One region of the Peribacillus sp. NPDC097197 genome, then DNA from elsewhere that is predicted to be linked to it. Evidence: a T-box and tRNA genes for the amino acid it is inferred to sense, from the RefSeq annotation. Region 1 holds a T-box; the other regions hold tRNA genes.
The links. The T-box of region 1 lies ahead of serS (serine--tRNA ligase). A T-box ahead of a tRNA ligase gene usually reads a tRNA of that ligase, here a tRNA-Ser.
Positions count from the first base shown of each region.

Region 2: it has a tRNA-Ser gene. The T-box ahead of serS (serine--tRNA ligase) is inferred to sense a tRNA for this amino acid. The anticodon was not compared.
Region 3: it has a tRNA-Ser gene. The T-box ahead of serS (serine--tRNA ligase) is inferred to sense a tRNA for this amino acid. The anticodon was not compared.

Region 1 covers NZ_JBNNST010000031.1:7,424-9,663, forward strand. The annotation lists gene serS (serine--tRNA ligase) at 1-1,152, opposite strand, end outside; T-box leader at 1,215-1,442, opposite strand; gene ACQKL6_RS20660 (D-alanyl-D-alanine carboxypeptidase family protein) at 1,510-2,240, opposite strand, start outside.
Region 2 covers NZ_JBNNST010000007.1:999-3,238, reverse strand. The annotation lists gene hxlB (6-phospho-3-hexuloisomerase) at 1-98, shown strand, start outside; gene ACQKL6_RS10805 (ABC transporter permease subunit) at 542-751, shown strand; tRNA gene ACQKL6_RS10800 (tRNA-Glu) at 942-1,013, opposite strand; tRNA gene ACQKL6_RS10795 (tRNA-Ser) at 1,017-1,107, opposite strand; tRNA gene ACQKL6_RS10790 (tRNA-Asn) at 1,109-1,183, opposite strand; tRNA gene ACQKL6_RS10785 (tRNA-Ile) at 1,195-1,271, opposite strand; tRNA gene ACQKL6_RS10780 (tRNA-Gly) at 1,276-1,349, opposite strand; tRNA gene ACQKL6_RS10775 (tRNA-His) at 1,354-1,429, opposite strand; tRNA gene ACQKL6_RS10770 (tRNA-Phe) at 1,448-1,523, opposite strand; tRNA gene ACQKL6_RS10765 (tRNA-Asp) at 1,531-1,606, opposite strand; tRNA gene ACQKL6_RS10760 (tRNA-Met) at 1,613-1,686, opposite strand; tRNA gene ACQKL6_RS10755 (tRNA-Ser) at 1,790-1,882, opposite strand; tRNA gene ACQKL6_RS10750 (tRNA-Ile) at 1,903-1,979, opposite strand; tRNA gene ACQKL6_RS10745 (tRNA-Met) at 1,990-2,066, opposite strand; tRNA gene ACQKL6_RS10740 (tRNA-Ala) at 2,098-2,173, opposite strand; tRNA gene ACQKL6_RS10735 (tRNA-Pro) at 2,192-2,240, opposite strand, start outside.
Region 3 covers NZ_JBNNST010000027.1:324-2,563, reverse strand. The annotation lists gene ACQKL6_RS20225 (Tex family protein) at 1-376, shown strand, start outside; gene cmpA (cortex morphogenetic protein CmpA) at 453-572, opposite strand; gene ACQKL6_RS20215 (SprT family protein) at 658-1,137, shown strand; tRNA gene ACQKL6_RS20210 (tRNA-Asn) at 1,269-1,343, shown strand; tRNA gene ACQKL6_RS20205 (tRNA-Ser) at 1,350-1,440, shown strand; tRNA gene ACQKL6_RS20200 (tRNA-Glu) at 1,457-1,528, shown strand; tRNA gene ACQKL6_RS20195 (tRNA-Asp) at 1,554-1,629, shown strand; tRNA gene ACQKL6_RS20190 (tRNA-Gln) at 1,710-1,784, shown strand; tRNA gene ACQKL6_RS20185 (tRNA-Lys) at 1,795-1,870, shown strand; tRNA gene ACQKL6_RS20180 (tRNA-Leu) at 1,886-1,967, shown strand; tRNA gene ACQKL6_RS20175 (tRNA-Leu) at 2,023-2,108, shown strand; tRNA gene ACQKL6_RS20170 (tRNA-Arg) at 2,127-2,203, shown strand; tRNA gene ACQKL6_RS20165 (tRNA-Pro) at 2,211-2,240, shown strand, end outside.

The DNA.
Region 1 (2,240 bases):
TCCATTCAATGTATGAACGTGTTCCGGTTTGCCTTTCGCCTCACGACGGAATCGGATATTGGCCCGTCTAGCCTGGAATGCCTCAAAGTTACTGCATGATGAGATTTCCCGGTAGGTTCCATAGCTTGGAATCCATACTTCAAGGTCATATTTTTTAGCGGCAGTAAATCCAAGGTCACCCGTACACATACTCAGGACTCGGTAAGGCAATCCAAGTAATTGAAGAACTTTCTCGGCATGACCTGTAAGCTTTTCTAATTCTGCGTATGAATCTTCCGGCTTCACGAATTTAACTAATTCCACTTTGTTGAATTGATGCTGGCGAATTAACCCGCGTGTATCCCGGCCTGCAGAACCTGCTTCTGAACGGAAAGATGCACTATATGCCGCATAGCTGATTGGCAGATCATCGGCACTCAAGATTTCATCACGATGGAAGTTGGTAACCGGTACTTCCGCAGTAGGAATCAAGAAATAATCCTCGCTTTCAATTCTGAATGCGTCTTCCTCGAACTTAGGCAGCTGTCCTGTACCTGTCATGCTTGCACGATTGACCATATAAGGAGGCAGCATTTCCTCATATCCATGTTCTTCGACATGTAAATCCAGCATAAAGCTAATCAATGCACGTTCCAAACGGGCACCAAGACCTCTATAAAAGACAAAACGACTACCCGTCACTTTCGCAGCTCTTTCGAAGTCCAGTATTCCTAGATCACCAGCCACATCCCAATGGGGCTTAGGTTCGAATGTGAATTCCGGCAATTCACCCCATTTGCGAATTTCCACGTTATCGTCTTCCGTTTCTCCTACTGGAACACTTTCATGTGGAATATTCGGTATAGAAAGGAGCAACTTCTCTAATTTTGCTTCTACTTCACGTAGTTCTTCGTCATACCCCTTTATTTGATCGCCAACCTGACGCATCTCCGTAATCAGTTGGTCTGCATCTTTCTTCTCCCGTTTTAAAACGGCTACCTGTTGAGATACTTCATTTCGTTTACTTTTTAACTTTTCTGTATCCGCAATTAAAGACCGGCGTTTAACGTCCAGTTCCTCGAATTTACCCAAATCGGTCAAATCTTCTCCCCTGAATTGCAAAACATTCTTTAACTCTTCAAAGTTATTTCTTACGTATTTCAAGTCCAACATTACATTTCCTCCTTATTTACTGATGATTTTACTCGAGAACGCAAAAAACTCCCGTCCCCTGAAGAAGGGACGAGAGTTAACCCGCGTTGCCACCCTAGTTAAAGGTGTACGAAAAAACACCTTCCACTTATCACGATAACGGCTTTTAGCCGAAAGTAATTACTAACCTAGTAAAGGCGTTCCATACTTTACTCCAGGAGGGATTCATAAGACTCTCACACCGATTTGCACCAGCCACCGGCTCTCTTAAGAAAGAAGCACTTATTACTTTTTCCTGTCATGGTTTTCTCGAAATCAAATTGTTTTCCATAATGTACTATAATTTTACACATTACGCAACCATTTTATACACGAAAATTAAAACCAGCCTTTAACCGTAGAGGCTACACTGCTCCATACATCACCGAAGAATCCACCGATTGCGCGCATTGATAATACGAACCAGTTAGCTTTATCAACAGTTTCAGCAGCCACTAAATCGACTTTCGCTGTATCACTGTTAATAAATCCATAATCTTCACCCTGCTTAGGAGTTACAGCGATATAACCCAGCTTCTCCCCTTTTTTGATTGGGGCTGTTAACTTACCATCTTTATTCAACTTGCTTTTATCAACTACAACTTTAGTATTATATTGATCTTTTTCGCCGTTTTCGACTAGCATTTCAATCGCTTTCTTAGATTGAACTTTAATGCTGTCTTCCTTCCCTTTCACGACAGCCAGGCTCTTGCTACCTTTTACTTCGTAATTAGCAGGAAGGACTTTTTCTTTTTTAAATGTACTGTATGCATAATTCATCAGCTTAGTGCTATCGGCAAAACGTTCGTTTTTAGTAGTGGATTTCATCACTACCGTTATATAACGCTGCCCATCTCGGATGACTGTGCCCGTATGAGCGTAACCAGCGTAGTCTGTAGAACCTGTTTTAAGTCCATCTACACCCTCATATTCAAAAATTAGACCAGGTAACATCCAGTTGAAATTAGAATACTCTTTTCCATCTCGGAACTTCAGCTTAGAAATACTGGCATAATCTAATACTTCCGGATAGTCGTTAATTAGACGATAAGCAAGAAGTGCCGTATCCT
Region 2 (2,240 bases), on a different contig from region 1:
CTCTCTTACTTTTCTTCGATAGCGTCATTTTAAGGATAATGGATAAAAAGGGATTGGATACGAATAAAATGTATGGCCGACACGCAAATCTCGAGTAAAAAGTGAAATATAAAAAGACCTCAAGAAATTCTTCTGAATTTACTTGCGGTCTTTTTTTTGTAAAAGGATTACAGGCTCCTATATATTCTATAAATTAAGATACCGTCCAGTGACGGAAGACATATTATATGCCCATCCTAATAAAAGGTCTCTTCCTTTATAGAGGGAAACATCAAACTTATAGAAAAAAGACTCCTACGATGTAGCTGACCACCCTATATAGGTTTGATTAGCTTCTTAAGTGTACTCAACTTTTGGGAGTTACTCTATCAATTTAGAGTAATCAATCCTATATTTTTAAGTTCTCCATTGCAAATGGTACAGGTCGGATATCAACTAGCTGTAAGCGGTGTACTTTTGGAAAATTTGGCATTCACACTTAAGAATTTTTTCGTAGGATTCATTCTAGCTGCTTTCGTAGGGATAGGCATCGGACTAATTACTGGATGGTACAAATTTCGGAGCTTCTCAGCTTCAAACTTTCCTTACGGTCGCTCTTCCAGGTTCTTTACCCCAAATTGTATCTGGATTACGTCTAGGAATCGGGCAGTCCTTAGTTGGTGTAATTGCTGCTGAAATGTTTGTTTCACTGGGGGGAATAGGCTATTTTGTTGCACAGCCTTCAGCGAACTTAACATTGATAGAGTATTAGTAGGAATAGGAGTGATCATTATGGTAGGAATGCACATTACGCAATCGGTTAAATAGATAGAATTAGCTTTATTAAACATCGGATTGATTAAATACATCTATAATAAGTAAATAGACTGCATCAACCTTGTCGCATCTCTTCAAGAAAAACAGTCATAAAAAAGAAGCATACATAAGTATGCTTCTTTTTATGACCCGTACGGGAATCGAACCCGTGTTACCGCCGTGAAAGGGCGGTGTCTTAACCGCTTGACCAACGGGCCGAATGGCGGAGAAGGAGGGATTTGAACCCTCGCGCCGCTCGCGCGACCTACACCCTTAGCAGGGGCGCCTCTTCAGCCTCTTGAGTACTTCCCCATGGCTCCGCAGGTAGGACTCGAACCTACGACCGTTCGGTTAACAGCCGAATGCTCTACCACTGAGCTACTGCGGAACAATAAAATATGGTGGGCCTAAATGGACTCGAACCATCGACCTCACGCTTATCAGGCGTGCGCTCTAACCAGCTGAGCTATAGGCCCATATTGGAGCGGGTGAAGGGAATCGAACCCTCATCATCAGCTTGGAAGGCTGAGGTTTTACCACTAAACTACACCCGCGAAATGGGGCGACTGATGGGAATCGAACCCACGAATGCCTGAACCACAATCAGGTGCGTTAACCACTTCGCCACAATCGCCGTAATATGAAATTGTAATGGTGGCTCAGGACGGAATCGAACCGCCGACACAAGGATTTTCAGTCCTTTGCTCTACCGACTGAGCTACTGAGCCTAAAAAATGGCGGTCCCGACGGGAATCGAACCCGCGATCTCCTGCGTGACAGGCAGGCATGTTAACCGCTACACCACGGGACCTAATGATTGCGGGGACAGGATTTGAACCTGCGACCTTCGGGTTATGAGCCCGACGAGCTACCGGACTGCTCCACCCCGCGACGGTAATAATGAATCATTTTGCACCAAGTTTTCATGAATACAGTTTTTTTACTTCCTAATATGTAAGGTTGTTTTAAAACAACTTGTTGCTTTTAAAAAAAATGGAGGAGGTAGAGGGATTCGAACCCCCGCGGGATTTGACTCCCCTGTCGGTTTTCAAGACCGATCCCTTCAGCCGAACTTGGGTATACCTCCGTGGCTAAGAAAAAATTCTATGGTGGACCTTGTAGGACTCGAACCTACGACCGGACGGTTATGAGCCGTCTGCTCTAACCAGCTGAGCTAAAGGTCCTTATATTTATTGGTAGCGGCGGAGGGGATCGAACCCCCGACCTCACGGGTATGAACCGTACGCTCTAGCCAGCTGAGCTACACCGCCAAAATAATATAAGTTTTCTTTTTTGAAAAAATGGTGGAGCCTAGCGGGATCGAACCGCTGACCTCCTGCGTGCAAGGCAGGCGCTCTCCCAGCTGAGCTAAGGCCCCATTTCATTAAAAATCACATGGTCGGGAAGACAGGATTCGAACCTGCGACCCCTTGGTCCCAAACCAA
Region 3 (2,240 bases), on a different contig from region 1:
AGAATTGGCTGATGAGTTGGATATCGGGGAAATAACGATTAAAGACATCATCGATGATTTGGTCAAACCGGGAAGAGATCCGAGAGACGAGCTTTCAAAACCTCTGCTTAAAAAGGACGTTTTGAAAATGGAAGATTTAAAGACCGGCATGGAACTACAAGGTACGGTGAGAAATGTTGTAGACTTCGGTGCTTTTGTGGACATTGGCGTCAAACAAGATGGACTCGTGCATATTTCCAAACTTAGTAACCGTTTTATAAAGAATCCGATGGACGTTGTGGCTGTCGGAGACGTAGTAACGGTTTGGGTGGAACAAGTTGATGCTCAAAAACAGAGAGTGTCGCTGACCATGTTACAACCTAAGGACCAAAATTAATGAATGAAAAGACTCCTTCTTTTTTAGAAGGGGTTTTTTTTATAGGAGAGCGAACACTACGTAAGTAGAATCATGATCATAAATGTAGCGTTTCTTTTTTTTGATAAAAAAACCAGCATTGATTCAACATTTTCACTTGATAATAATCCTTATCATAGAAAGCTCTTCTAATTTGGTTTTGAAACCATTTCGGCATAACGCTAACCTCCCCAAAGATTCCTGTTGTTTTATTAGTCTATGTTATAATAGGTTGTCTTGTTACCATGGAAGGAGTGTGGGAGATGGATAATCAACAATTGCAAAAATTGGTTGAGGAAATTTCGATGAATCACTTTCAAAGGAAGTTTAAGCATCAAGCTAGTTTTAACCCACGACTTCGCACAACAGGTGGAAGGTACTTGCTTGGTACTCATAATATAGAAATAAACAAGAAATATTTCGAGGAACGTGGTTTGGAAGAATTGATTGGGATCATAAAACATGAATTATGTCACTATCATCTCCATCTTGAGAAGAAAGGGTACCAGCACCGGGATGCAGACTTTAAGCATTTACTCAAAAAAACGGGAGCCCCAAGATTCTGTTCGCCTTTGCCTTCGAATCAAGTTAAGAGGAAAAGGAATACAATTCAATATATATGTGCACAATGTCAGCAGGTATATTTAAGAAAAAAAAGAATTGATACTTCGAGATTTGTCTGTGGAAAGTGCCGAGGAACGTTGATTTACCAAGGGATTAAAGAAAAAGAAATAAAAAAATAAAAAAAAGAAAAAGATGTCTTGACTTTAACTCTGAACCTCTTTATAATCATAAGAGTCGACAAGATAACAACTTGTTCTGCACGACAACCACTAAGGTCCTTGAGCATAAAAAGGGAACCAACTTTCACTATTCCGCAGTAGCTCAGTGGTAGAGCATTCGGCTGTTAACCGAACGGTCGTAGGTTCGAGTCCTACCTGCGGAGCCATTTTTTGGGGAAGTACTCAAGAGGCTGAAGAGGCGCCCCTGCTAAGGGTGTAGGTCGCGCGAGCGGCGCGAGGGTTCAAATCCCTCCTTCTCCGCCAGAAACATTTTAATTAAGGCCCATTGGTCAAGCGGTTAAGACACCGCCCTTTCACGGCGGTAACACGGGTTCGAATCCCGTATGGGTCACTTTTTACTGTAACATTATTTTGCTGGTCCCGTGGTGTAGCGGTTAACATGCCTGCCTGTCACGCAGGAGATCGCGGGTTCGATTCCCGTCGGGACCGCCATTATTTTTTTAAAATAAACTCTTGCTAAAGTGATGTTATGGTGATATAATATTAACCTAGCTGTTAATGAGTTTGATTGATGGGCTATAGCCAAGCGGTAAGGCAACGGATTTTGATTCCGTCATGCGAAGGTTCGATCCCTTCTAGCCCAGCCATTTTCATTTAGAGCCATTAGCTCAGTTGGTAGAGCATCTGACTTTTAATCAGAGGGTCGAAGGTTCGAATCCTTCATGGCTCACCATTTTCATTTTATTACGCGGGTGTGGCGGAATTGGCAGACGCACCAGACTTAGGATCTGGCGCCGCAAGGCGTGGGGGTTCAAGTCCCTTCACCCGCATAACTTTCTACTTGACAACAAGTTGAAAAGGTGTTAAACTTACGAAGTCGCTTTCGCGGTCGTGGCGGAATGGCAGACGCGCTAGGTTGAGGGCCTAGTGGGGGAAACCCCGTGGAGGTTCGACTCCTCTCGGCCGCACCAATAACATCATAGAAATTAGCGCCCGTAGCTCAATTGGATAGAGCATCTGACTACGAATCAGAAGGTTGTAGGTTCGACTCCCGCCGGGCGCACCATATTTTACGGGAAGTAGCTCAGCTTGGTAGAGCACTT